Modestobacter italicus: one gene and its partner. The protein of the gene in region 1 binds, or shares a complex with, the protein of each later gene. Links are inferred from orthologs where the notes say so. Each region holds a gene or a part of one and is shown in the gene's direction. Other genes may lie near its edges.

The links. Proteins that work in one complex are often made in the same cells at the same time.
Region 2: the proteins of trxA (region 1) and MODMU_RS09245 are in contact, whole or in part, in an NMR structure (PDB 2IPA), measured with the Bacillus subtilis proteins. The link is inferred for Modestobacter italicus from one-to-one orthologs.

The regions. Positions count from the first base shown.
Region 1 is NC_017955.1:5,562,399-5,569,768, forward strand. The notes cover bases 1,741-4,474. They hold trxA (thioredoxin), read left to right. Parts: upstream 1,741-2,809; coding sequence 2,810-3,139; downstream 3,140-4,474. Other genes in these bases: trxB (thioredoxin-disulfide reductase), read left to right, coding at 1,757-2,773; MODMU_RS26470 (N-acetylmuramoyl-L-alanine amidase), read left to right, coding at 3,295-4,425. Outside these bases: murein biosynthesis integral membrane protein MurJ, read left to right, coding at 1-28; MODMU_RS26455 (protein kinase family protein), read left to right, coding at 99-1,721; MODMU_RS26475 (aminotransferase-like domain-containing protein), read left to right, coding at 4,483-5,889; MODMU_RS26480 (D-alanine--D-alanine ligase family protein), read left to right, coding at 5,886-6,884; MODMU_RS26485 (ParB/RepB/Spo0J family partition protein), read right to left, coding at 6,924-7,370. UniProt on the Bacillus subtilis protein: Participates in various redox reactions through the reversible oxidation of its active center dithiol to a disulfide and catalyzes dithiol-disulfide exchange reactions.
Region 2 is NC_017955.1:1,891,774-1,896,621, forward strand. What follows is about bases 1,850-4,848. They hold MODMU_RS09245 (arsenate reductase ArsC), read left to right. Parts: upstream 1,850-3,137; coding sequence 3,138-3,560; downstream 3,561-4,848. Other genes in these bases: MODMU_RS09240 (FAD-dependent oxidoreductase), read left to right, coding at 1,850-3,141; MODMU_RS09250 (arsenate-mycothiol transferase ArsC), read left to right, coding at 3,557-4,012; MODMU_RS09255 (DUF2703 domain-containing protein), read right to left, coding at 4,170-4,529; MODMU_RS09260 (MFS transporter), read right to left, coding at 4,605-4,848. In the rest of the region: arsB (ACR3 family arsenite efflux transporter), read left to right, coding at 1-1,055; MODMU_RS09235 (arsenate-mycothiol transferase ArsC), read left to right, coding at 1,052-1,702; more of MODMU_RS09240, read left to right, coding at 1,699-1,849. UniProt on the Bacillus subtilis protein: Catalyzes the reduction of arsenate [As(V)] to arsenite [As(III)]. In vitro, can dephosphorylate para-nitrophenyl phosphate (pNPP).

The DNA.
Region 1 (7,370 bases):
CCGGGCACGGCTCGGGCGCTCACGGTGACGCGGGTGTCCGGCGCCCGACCCGGGGACGCCGTCCCCGGCAGCGAGCGAGCAGGGGGTCGGCAGCGTCCGTGACGTCGACGACAACGGGCCTGCCCGACCGCTACCGCCCGCTCGACCAGGTCGCCCCCGACGAGGAGACCGCCACCGGGGTCATCCGCTCCTGGCGCGCCCGCGACCGGGTGCTCAACCGCGACGTGGCGCTGCGGGTGCACACCCCCGGCGGCCCGGCCGCCCGCGAGTGGATCACCCGCGCGCTCACCGCCGGGGGGCTGGCCACCCCGGCCCTGGCGATGGTCTACGACGCCGCGGAGGGCACCGGGGGCACCGAGCCCGGCGGCGCGGCCTACGTGGTCAACGAGTGGATCGAGGGCACCCGGCTCTCCGACCGGCTGGCGTCCGACGGCCCGCTGCCCGAGCGCGAGGCCCGGTCGCTGGTGCGCCGGCTCGCCGAGGGCGTCGCCGAGGCGCACCGGGTGGGCCTGGCGGTCGGCGGGCTGACCCCCGAGCACGTGGTGCTCCGGCCCGGCGGGCTGGTCGGCCTGCTGTCGGTGCCCGCGGCCAGCGGCACCGAGAAGGGCGACATCGCCGCCCTCGGCGCGCTGCTGGAGCTCTGCCTCACCGGCTCCCGCCCGCAGGACGCCGGCCGGGCCGGCATCGCCTCGCCCGACCTGGCCGCCCTGGTCCGCCGGGCGCGCTCCGACGACCCGGCCACCGGGCTGTCCAGCGCGGCCACCATGGTCGCGCTGCTCGCCGCGCCCCCGCGGCCCGGCACCGGCCCGCAGGAGGCCGTCCGGCCCGACGGGTACACCGACAGCGGCTGGATGCGCCGGCTCCGCGAGCGCCGGGAGGACACCCCCGACGACGACGGACCGGTGCGCCTGGACCGGGGCTCCCTGCCCCCGGTGCCCGGCGCGGCGCCCGGCCGGCCGTTGCCGCCCCGCCCCGCCGCCCCCGCCGCCGAGGAGGACGACCTCGACTGGGGCGAGACCTTCGACACCGACGACGACGCCCCCGCCGACGACCGCCGCAGCTCGAGCAGCGCGCGCCGCCGGCTGGCCGTCGTCGGGCTGCCGCTGCTCGCGCTCGCCCTGGTGATCGCCTTCGCGCTGTGGTTCGGCAACAACGTGCTCTCCGTGGCCGGCAGCGTCGACCAGGAGGGCTCCACCCCGAGCGCCTCCGCCGGCACCTCCGCCGGCTCGGCGTCGGCCCCCGCACCGAGCAGCGCGGCCGCGCCGGTGGCCGGCGCCCCCGTCCCGGTCAGCGCCGCGGCGATCTACAACCCCTTCGGCGACGGCGACCCGGAGAACGACGACGACGTCGCGAGCAGCGTCGACGGCGACCCCGGCACCGTGTGGTCGACCGTGACCTACCGCGGCTCGGCGGCCTTCGGCAACCTCAAGCCCGGCGTCGGCGTCGTCTACGACCTGGGCAGCGAGCAGGCCCTGGCCGGCGTCACGATCACCACCACCCTCCCCGGCTCCACGGTCGAAGTGCGCACCGGCAGCGCCCCCACCGGCGCCCTCGAGGCGTTCCCGGTCGCGGCGACCGCCACGCTCACCGGCACCGACGACATCGCCCTCAGCGCCCCGGTGACGGCCCGCTACGTGCTGGTGTGGGTCACCGGCCTGACCCAGGTCGCGGACGGCTTCCAGGCCGACCTGGCCGAGGTCGCCGTCACCGCCGCGGGCTGACGCGGGCGGGGAATGCCGCACCTACCCTGTCCGTTGTGCCGCCCGTGACGAGCAATGACACCTCCCCCGGCCTGACGGTCCCGACCAGCGCCGCGCCGGCCATCCCGCCGGCCGAGCACGACGGGGTCCGTGACCTGATCATCATCGGGTCCGGTCCGGCGGGGTACACCGCGGCGGTCTACGCCGCCCGGGCGAACCTGCACCCGCTGGTGTTCGAGGGCTCCCAGTTCGGTGGCGCGCTGATGACCACCACCGAGGTCGAGAACTTCCCCGGCTTCCCCGAGGGCATCCAGGGCCCGCAGCTGATGGACGACATGCGCACCCAGGCCGAGCGTTTCGGCGCCGAGCTGGTGGCCCGCGACGTCTCCGAGGTCGACCTCACCGCGACCCCCAAGGTGGTCAAGGTCGGCGACGAGGTGCACCTGGCGCACGCGGTGATCGTGGCCACCGGCTCGAAGTACCGGTACCTGGGGCTGGACAACGAGCAGCGGCTGCTGGGCCGCGGGGTGTCGGCCTGTGCCACCTGCGACGGGTTCTTCTTCCGCGACCAGGACATCGTGGTGGTCGGCGGCGGGGACTCCGCGATGGAGGAGGCCACCTTCCTCACCCGGTTCGCCAAGTCGGTGACCCTGGTGCACCGCCGCCCGGAGCTGCGCGCCTCGAAGATCATGCAGCAGCGCGCCCAGGACAACGAGAAGATCCGCTGGGCGCTGGGCAAGCAGGTCACCGACGTGCACGGCGACACCACCGTGGAGGCCGTCGAGCTGACCGACGTCGCCACCGGCGCCACCGAGTCCCTGCCGGTGTCGGGGTTGTTCGTCGCGATCGGCCACGACCCGCGCACCGAGCTGTTCGTCGGCCAGCTGAAGCTGGACGACGAGGGCTACGTCGTGGTGGACCACCCCACGACCCGGACCAACATCGACGGCGTGTTCGCCTGCGGTGACGTCGTGGACCACATCTACCGGCAGGCGATCACCTCGGCGGGCACCGGTGCCGCCGCCGCGATCGACGCCGAGCGCTGGCTCGCCGAGACCTTCGACGAGCGCTGAACCACTCCCTCCCCCCGAGAAGAAGGAGCACCACCCATGGCCGGCAAGAACACCGTGACCGTCACCGACGCCAGCTTCGCCAGCGACGTCCTGGGCAGCGACAAGCCCGTCCTCGTCGACTTCTGGGCCGAGTGGTGCGGGCCGTGCAAGATGGTCGCCCCGGTGCTCGAGGAGATCGCGGCCGAGCACGCCGACAAGCTCACGATCGCCAAGCTGAACATCGACGAGAACCCGCAGATCGCCCGGGACTACCAGGTGATGTCGATCCCGACGATGACCGTCTTCCAGGGCGGCAAGCCGGTCAAGAGCATCATCGGTGCCAAGCCCAAGGGCGCCATCCTGTCGGACCTCTCCGACTACCTGTGAGCCACCGCCGGCCCCGCGCCGGCACCGCGTGACCACCGAGGCCCGCCCGTCCGACCGGACCGGCGGGCCTCGCCGGTCCCGGCGGGGATGCCACAATCGTCGGTGAGCACCAGCCCACCGGCCCGATCCCAGAGGACAGGAGCGACGACCGCCGCATGGACGTCCTGCGACCCGGCAGCACCGGTCCCGTCGTGGCCGAGGTGCAGGCGGTCCTCCGGTCGCTCGCGCTGCTCGACGGCGAGCCCGTCGCGGCCCCCGAGTACGACCAGGCGACCGAGCTCGCCGTCCGGCACTTCCAGCAGGTCCGCGGGCTGTCCGTCGACGGCCGGGTGGGCGACGAGACCTACCGGGCGCTGAACGAGGCGCGCTGGTCGCTGGGCGACCGGCTGCTGCGCTACGACCCGGAGCACCCGGCCCGCGGCGACGACGTCCGCCGGCTGCAGGAGCTGCTCCTCGAGCTCGGCTACGACGCCGGCCGCGCCGACGGCATCCTGGGCGCCGAGACCGAGTCCGGGCTGCGCAGCTTCCAGCGCGACTACGGCCTGACCGCCGACGGCACCTGCGGTCCGGCCACCCTGCGCGCGCTCAAGCAGCTCGGCCGCCGGGTCACCGGCGGTCGCCCGCAGCTGCTCCGGCAGAGCGCCTCGATGGTGGAGTCCGGCTCGCACCTGATCGGCCGGGTCATCGTCATCGACCCCGGTCACGGCGGCGGGGACACCGGCTACACCGCGGGGGAGACCACCGAGGCCGACCTCGTCTTCGACCTGGCCTCCCGGATCGAGGGCCGACTGGCCGCCGCGGGCGCCACCGTCTACCTGACCCGCGGCCGCACCGGCGACCCCGTCGTCGGCGACCGGACGGCGTTCGCCAACGAGACCCGCGCCGACCTGTTCCTCTCCCTGCACATGGAGGCGCACGGCTCGGCGCACGCCCGGGGCGTGGCCAGCTACTACTACGGCACCGGGTCCGGGGCGAGCTCCACGGTGGGCGAGGAGTTCGCCAACCTGGTCCGGCGCGAGGTCATCGCCCGCACCGGGATGCTCGACTGCGGCTCGCACCCCAAGACCTGGGACATCCTGCGGATGACCCGGATGCCCGCCGTCCGGATCGACTGCGGCTACCTGTCGCACCCGGTCGACCGGCTGCTGCTGCTCGACGCCCGCACCCGGAGCACGGTGGCGCAGGCCGTGGTCGCCGCCGTCCAGCGGCTGTTCCTGCCCGCCGACGCCGACCCGGCGACCGGCACGTTCCTGCTGCCGCCGCGGTTGAGCTCGCCCACCGCGTGACGCGCCGGGGCGCGCCGGGGACGGACCGGTCCGGCTGCGCCGCTTAGACTCCTGGGGGTGACCCCTCCTGTGCCCGACCCCGCGGTCGGAACCGGTCAGGCCGGGGCGTACTCCAGCGGTGCGTCCCCGCACGTCTCCCCGCGGCACCCGCGGCTGGACCCCCTGGCAGACCGGTACGCAGCACGCACCCACGGGATGAAGAGCTCGGAGATCCGGGCGCTGTTCTCCGTGGTCAGCCGGCCCGAGGTCGTCTCGCTGGCCGGCGGCATGCCGGCGGTCACCGCGCTGCCGCTGGACGCGGTCGGCTCGATGATCGGCGAGCTGGTGTCCGGGATGGGCGCGCAGACGCTGCAGTACGGCTCCGGCCAGGGCGACCCGCGGTTGCGCGAGCGGATCTGCGACGTGATGGCCCTGGAGGGCATCACCGACGCGCGGCCCAGCGAGGTCGTCGTCACCGTCGGCTCCCAGCAGGGGCTGGACCTGGTCACCCGGGTGTTCGTCGACCCGGGCGACGTCATCCTCGCCGAGGCGCCGTCCTACGTGGGTGCCCTCGGCGTCTTCCAGGCCGCGCAGGCGCAGGTCCGGCACGTCGCCATGGACGACGACGGGCTGATCCCGGAGGCGCTGGAGCAGGCGCTGCTGGAGTGCCGGGCCCGCGGCGAGCGGGTCAAGTTCCTCTACACCGTGCCGAACTTCCACAACCCGGCCGGCATCACCCTCTCCGAGCCCCGCCGCGAGCGGGTCATCGCGATCGCCGAGCAGTACGACCTGCTGGTCATCGAGGACAACCCGTACGGGCTGCTGGGCTTCAATCACGAGCCGATGCGCGCGCTGCGGGCCCGCAACGAGGAGCGGGTCATCTACCTCGGCTCGTTCTCCAAGACCTTCTCCCCGGGGCTGCGGGTCGGCTGGGTGCTGGCCCCGCTCGCCGTCCGGGAGAAGCTCGTGCTGGCCACCGAGGCGCAGGTGCTCTGCCCGCCGTCGCTGACCCAGTACGCCGTCGCCCGGTACCTGGACACCCAGCCGTGGCGCGAGCAGATCAAGGTCTTCACCGAGCTGTACCGGGAGCGCCGGGACGCGACCCTGGAGTCGCTGACCGCCCTGATGCCGCCGGGCACCACCTGGACCAGGCCGGACGGCGGCTTCTACGTGTGGTTGAAGCTGCCGCACGGGCTGGACGCCAAGCTCATGCAGCCCCGCGCCGTGGCCGCGCACGTCGCGTACGTGCCGGGCATCGGCTTCTACGCCGACGGCCAGGGCCAGGAGTACATGCGGCTGTCCTACTGCTACCCCGAGCCGGACCGGATCCGCGAGGGCGTGCGCCGGCTGGCCCGGGTCATCGAGGCCGAGCTGGACCTGCACTCCACCTTCGACGCGGTCGACACCGGGACGTTCCGCGCGGTCTCCACCCCGCCCCCGCCGGTCATCGGACCGGCCAACGCAGACGAGGACAGCCACCCATGACCGAGCCGGCCGCCGCACCGGTGGAGGCACCCCGCACCGACCCGCTGCGCGCGCTGGTGCTCGCCGGCGGGCTGACCTTCGAGCGGGAGGTCAGCATCAACTCCGGCGGCCAGGTGGTCGAGGCGCTCAGCCGCGCCGGCGTCGAGGCCGAGCTGCACGACGCGGACGCCGAGCTGCTCCCCGGGCTGACCGGCACCCCGGTGGACGCGGTGTTCATCGCGCTGCACGGCGCCACCGGCGAGGACGGCGCGCTCCGCGCGGTGCTGGACCTGGCCGGCGTGCCCTACGTGGGCTCGCCCGCCGCCGCCTGCCGGCTGGCCTGGGACAAGCCGGCCGCCAAGTCCGTCGTCCGCTCGGCCGGGGTCTCGACCCCGGACTGGGTGGCGCTCCCGCACAGCACCTTCCGCGAGCTGGGCGCCGGCGCGGTGCTCGACCTGATCGTCGCCCGGCTCGGGCTGCCGCTGATGGTCAAGCCCGCCTCCGGTGGCTCCGCCCTCGGCGTGCAGAAGGTCAGCCGGGTGGAGGACCTGCCGGCGGCGATGGTGAGCTGCTTCGCCTACGGCGACACGGTGATGGTCGAGCGCTTCGTCGACGGGGTCGAGCTGGCGCTGTCGGTCATCGACCTGGGGGAGGGGCCCGAGGCGCTGCCGGCGGTCGAGATCGCCCCCGAGTCCGGCGTCTTCGACTACACCTCCCGGTACACGCCGGGGATGACGGAGTACCACTCGCCGGCCCGGGTCTCCGAAGCCGTCGCGGCGCGCGCGGCCGAGGTCGCGCTGCAGGTGCACGAGGAGCTCGGACTGGCCGGGTTGTCCCGGACCGACGCCATCGTCACCCCGGACGGCGAGGTGCACTTCCTCGAGGTGAACGTCTCACCCGGGCTGACCGAGACGTCGATGTTCCCGATGGCGGTCGAGGCGGCCGGGTACCAGCTCGGCGACGTCCTCGGCCGGCTCCTCGCCCGCGCCGCGGCCGAGGGCCCGATCCGCCCGTAAAGGACTACCCGATAGTCGATGTGACGTAATCGGGTCGCGCTAGTCGGGCTGGGTCCTGCCGGTGATGTCGGGGGCCATCATGCCGACAATGCGCTGCAGGTCGTCCACCGAACCGAACTCGACGACGATCCGGCCCTTGGCCCGGCCGATCTGCACCTTCACCTTGGTCTCGAAGACGTCGGAGAGCCGCCCGGCGAGGTCCTCGACACCGGGGGCGGAGAGCTTGCGGGCGGTCCGGCGGGCGGCGGTGGGGCTCTCGGCGACGGCCATCGCCACCGCCTCCTCGGTCGCGCGCACCGACATGCCCTCGGCGACGATCCGGGTGGCCAGCGCGTCCTGCGCGTCGGCCTCCGGCAGCCCCAGCAGCGCGCGGGCGTGCCCGGCGGAGATGACCCCGGCCGCGACCCGGGTCTGCACCTTCACCGGCAGCTTGAGCAGCCGGATCGTGTTGGTCACCTGGGAGCGGCTGCGGCCGATCTTGCTGGC
Region 2 (4,848 bases), 3.7 Mb from region 1 along the record:
TGGACCGGTTCCTGCCGGTCTGGATCGTCGCCGCCATGGCCGCCGGACTGCTGCTGGGCCGGCTCGTCCCCGGCCTGGACGACGCGCTGGACGCAGTCAAGATCGGCGACGTCAGCTTGCCGATCGCCGTCGGGCTGCTGCTGATGATGTACCCGGTGCTCGCGAAGGTCCGGTACTCCGAGCTGGACCGGGTGACCGGTGACCGGAAGCTGCTGATCGCCTCGCTGGTACTGAACTGGCTGGTCGGCCCGGCGCTGATGTTCGCCCTCGCCTGGCTGCTGCTGCCTGACCAGGCGGAGTACCGCACCGGCCTGATCATCGTCGGGCTCGCGCGCTGCATCGCCATGGTGCTCATCTGGAACGACCTGTCCTGCGGCGATCGGGAGGCGGCCGCTGTCCTGGTGGCGATCAACTCGGTCTTCCAGATCCTCGCCTTCGCCGCGCTCGGCTGGTTCTACCTGCAGGTGCTGCCCGGCTGGCTCGGGTTGTCGACGACCTCGGCGGAGTTCAGCGTCTGGGCCATCGTGCTGTCGGTGCTGGTGTTCCTGGGCATCCCGCTGCTCGCCGGCTTCCTCACCCGCACGATCGGGGAGCGCACCAAGGGCCGCGACTGGTACGAGGGCAGCTTCCTGCCGAAGATCGGCCCCGTCGCGCTGTACGGCCTGCTCTTCACCATCGTCATGCTCTTCGCGCTGCAGGGCGACGCGATCACCTCGCAGCCCTGGGACGTCGTCCGCATCGCGCTGCCGCTGCTGGCCTACTTCGCCCTGATGTTCGGCGGGTCGTTCCTGCTGGGCATGCGGCTGCGGCTGGGCTACGCCAAGACCGCGACCCTGGCGTTCACCGCCGCAGGCAACAACTTCGAGCTGGCCATCGCCGTCGCGATCGGCACCTTCGGGGTCACCTCGGGCCAGGCGCTGGCCGGCGTGGTGGGCCCGCTGATCGAGGTCCCGGTCCTCGTCGCGCTCGTCTACGTCTCGCTCTGGGCCGCCCGGCGCTGGTTCCCCGGTGACCCGACCGTTCCGGCCCGCATCGACAAGGGAGCATCACGATGACCCAGACCGAGCGCACCGCTGGCTTCCCGGGGCTGCTGGACCCCGATCTGGTGCTCCGGCGCCACGTCGAGGACCTGTCGGCCCGATTCACCGGGATGGTGAGCCCGGAGACCGTCGAGCGGATGGTCTTCGAGTCCTACACGGCACTCGGTCGTACCGCCAAGGTCAAGGCCCACCTGCCCGTGCTGACCTGCCGGTTCGCCACCGAGCGGCTCACCGCCCTGGCGCAGGCCAAGGGAGCGCTGGTCAAGGAAGCCCCCGAGGTGCTGTTCATCTGCGTGCAGAACGCCGGGCGCTCTCAGATGGCCGCGGCCATGGTCGAGCACTTCTCTGAGGGGCGCGTCCACGTGCGCTCCGCCGGGTCCATGCCCGCCGACGAGGTCGACCCGGTCGTCCTCGAGGTGCTGGCCGCCCGCGGCATGAAGGTGACGGACGCCTTCCCCAAGCCATTGACCGACGACGTCGTCCAGGCTGCCGACGTGGTCATAACGATGGGCTGCGGCGACGCCTGCCCGGTCTACCCCGGTAAGCGGTACCTGGACTGGAGCGTCACCGACCCCGCCGGCCAGGACCCCGCTGCCGTCGACGCGATCGCCTCGGACATCGAGACCCGTGTGCGGGGGCTCCTCTCCGAGCTCGGCGCATGAGTCGGAGCCTGGTCATCATCGGCGGCAGCGACGCCGGCATCTCCGCCGGTCTGCGCGCCCGCGAGCTCGACCCGACCGCTGAGGTCACCGTCGTGGTGGCTGACGCCTACCCCAACTACTCGATCTGCGGCATCCCGTACTACGTCTCCGGCGAAGTGGCGCCCTGGCAGTCGCTCGCCCATCGCACCTACGCCGACCTCGAGGCGGCCGGGCTGACCCTGCGGGTCAACACCCGGGCCACGGCGATCGACGTCGCAGGCCAGCGGGTGGCGGTGACCGATCCTGATGGCACCGAGGAGCTGTTGGCCTACGACGAGCTGGTCGTGGGCACCGGAGCGCACCCAGCGGTCCCGGCCATCGCCGGCGTCGGTGGTCCCGACGGTCTCGGCCCGGCCGAGGGCGTGCACCTGCTGCACACCATCGACGACACCCACGCCCTGATGGCCAGCCTGACTGGCCGCTCCGTCGGTTCGGCGCTGATCGTGGGTGCCGGCTACATCGGGGTGGAGATGTCCGAGGCGCTGGTGGCCCGCGGTGTCGCCACCACCATCGCCCAGCGCCCGGCAGAGGTCCTGGCCACTGTGGATGCCGAGCTCGGCTCCCTGGTCCGGGCTGAGATGGAGGCACACGGCGTCGAGGTGCTCACCGGCACGTCCGTCACCGCCCTGGCCCGCACCGCAGACGGCCAGATCGCGGCAACCGGTGGCGGACTGAGCCGGTCCTTCGACGTGGTCGTCATCGTCGCCGGGGTCCGCCCCGACGTGGCGCTGCTGGTCGGGGCAGGGGCGACCACCGGCGCCGGCGGGGCGGTCGTCGTCGACGAGACGATGGCGACCGGACTGCCCCACGTGTGGGCCGCGGGGGACTGCGTCATCACCCACCACCGGCTGATGGGCCTCACCTACCTGCCGCTGGGCACCACCGCGCACAAGCAGGGGCGGGTCGCCGGCGCCAACGCCGTCGGCGGGCACGCCCGCTTCGCCGGCAGTGTGGGCACCCAGGTGGTCAAGGTCTTCGACCTCGTCGCGGCCCGCACCGGCCTGCTCGAGCACGAGGCGGTCGCCGCCGGGTTCCGGCCGGTCACCACCCAGACCAGCCCCAACGACCACAAGGCGTACTACCCCGGCGCCCAGCCGATCACGATCCGGGTCACCGCCGACGCCGACACCGGCCGCCTGCTCGGAGCGCAACTGGTCGGCCGGCTGGGCAGCGAGATCGCCAAGCGGGCCGACGTCTTCGCCACGGCGCTGTTCCATGCCATGACCGTCGAGGGCATCGCCGACCTCGACCTGGCCTACACCCCACCGCTGGGTTCACCCTGGGACGCGGTCCAGATGGCCGCCCAGGCCTGGAGCCGCGAACACCGACCGCCCAGCATCGACGCCCTACCGTCGGTTCCCAGCCGAACCGACCCCCTGATCAAGGAGAAGACCCCGTGAGTGACCGCCCCAGCGTGCTGTTCGTCTGCGTGCACAACGCCGGCCGCTCCCAGATGGCCGCCGGCTGGCTCCGGCACCTGGCCGGCGACGCCGTCGAGGTCCGCTCCGCCGGCTCGATCCCCGGCGACCAGGTCAACCCGGCCGCGGTCGCGGCGATGGCCGAGGTCGGCATCGACATCTCCGACCAGCGGCCGAAGGTGCTCACCACCGACGCGGTCGAGGCCTCCGACGTCGTCATCACCATGGGCTGCGGCGACGCCTGCCCGATCTTCCCCGGCAAGCGGTACCTGGACTGGGCGCTCGAGGACCCGGCCGGCAAGGGCGTGGACTCCGTCCGCCCCATCCGCGACGAGATCGAGGGCCGCATCCGCGGGCTGCTCGCCGAGCTGCAGGCGCCCGGCGTCAGCACCACCTCGTGACGGGCACGCCCAGCGTCCTGTTCGTCTGCGTGCACAACGCCGGCAAGTCCCAGATGGCCGCCGGGCTGATGCGTGATCTGGTCGGGAACGCCGTCGACGTCCACTCCGCCGGCACCGCACCCAGCGACGCGGTCAACGAGCAGTCCGCCCAGTCCCTCGCCGAGCTCGGCATCAACATCTCCGGCGAGCGGCCCAAGCAGATCACCGAGCAGCTGGTGCGTGCGGTGGACGTCGTCGTGGTCCTCGGCTTGGAGGCCGAGGTGGACCCGGTCGAGGGCACCCGCTTCCAGACCTGGGACACCGACGAACCGTCAGCGCGTGGCATCCAGGGCATGGACCGGATGCGGCTGGTCCGCGACGACATCGCCACACGGGTGAAGGTGCTGGCCGACGAGCTCGTCGGCGACTCAGGCACGCCGGATAAAGAGACTGGGACGCCCAGCCGCCGCTAGTGCCGGCCGATCCGAGTCGCCGCCCACAACCCGCATCGGCGGCAGATGTACACACCCGGAGTGCCGCCGAGTTCGTGAAGAGCGGTCTCCGGGAGCTCCCGCCCGCAGCAACCACATGTGTGAGACGTGGACGCGGATCGGCGGCCGCTGATGAGTCTCATCGCAGGACCTCCGTCAACTGCTCGGTGCTCGGTGCCCCGGCTGATCCGTCAGGGGTCCAGTAGACCCGGCAGGACAGGCCGATCGGGCGATCACGGTCCAGGAACGGATCTCGACCGTCGACCAACACCGTCGGGGAGCCCCGAAACTGCTCGGCCTCGGCTTGCTCCAGTGTCTCGATCTCCTGGTATCGCACGGTGACGGCACTTCGCCCAGCCAGGGCCAGCGCATCGCGGAGGCGAGCGTCGACGGTCCGCCAGTTCGGGCACTCATCGAAGTACACAAGGGCGACGTCCATGGTCGTGTCTCTCCCGACGCCGGTGGCGCTGTCTGTTCTCTGAAAGCGGTGGCTGGCCATGTTGTCGGATCGCGGCCTTCTGGCCAAGCAGCTGGAACCGAGCCAGGCATGCCTGTGGTTGCGCTCCCGCGTCCTCTACGAGCGGAAGCTGAACGCTGCAAGTACTGCGGCAGTGGTGACGAGCGCGGCGAGCCCAGCGAACGTCGCCGGGTAGCTGCCGACGGCCTCGGCCAGCGCGGTGCCCGCCCACGGGGCGAGCGCGGCCGCTCCAGTGATGGGAGCAGCGAACCAGCCGGACAAGGTCCCGTACCGGACGCTGCCCCACCGGTCGGCGACGACGGTCGCCTGCAGCAGCGTGCTCGTGCCACGTACCGCGCCG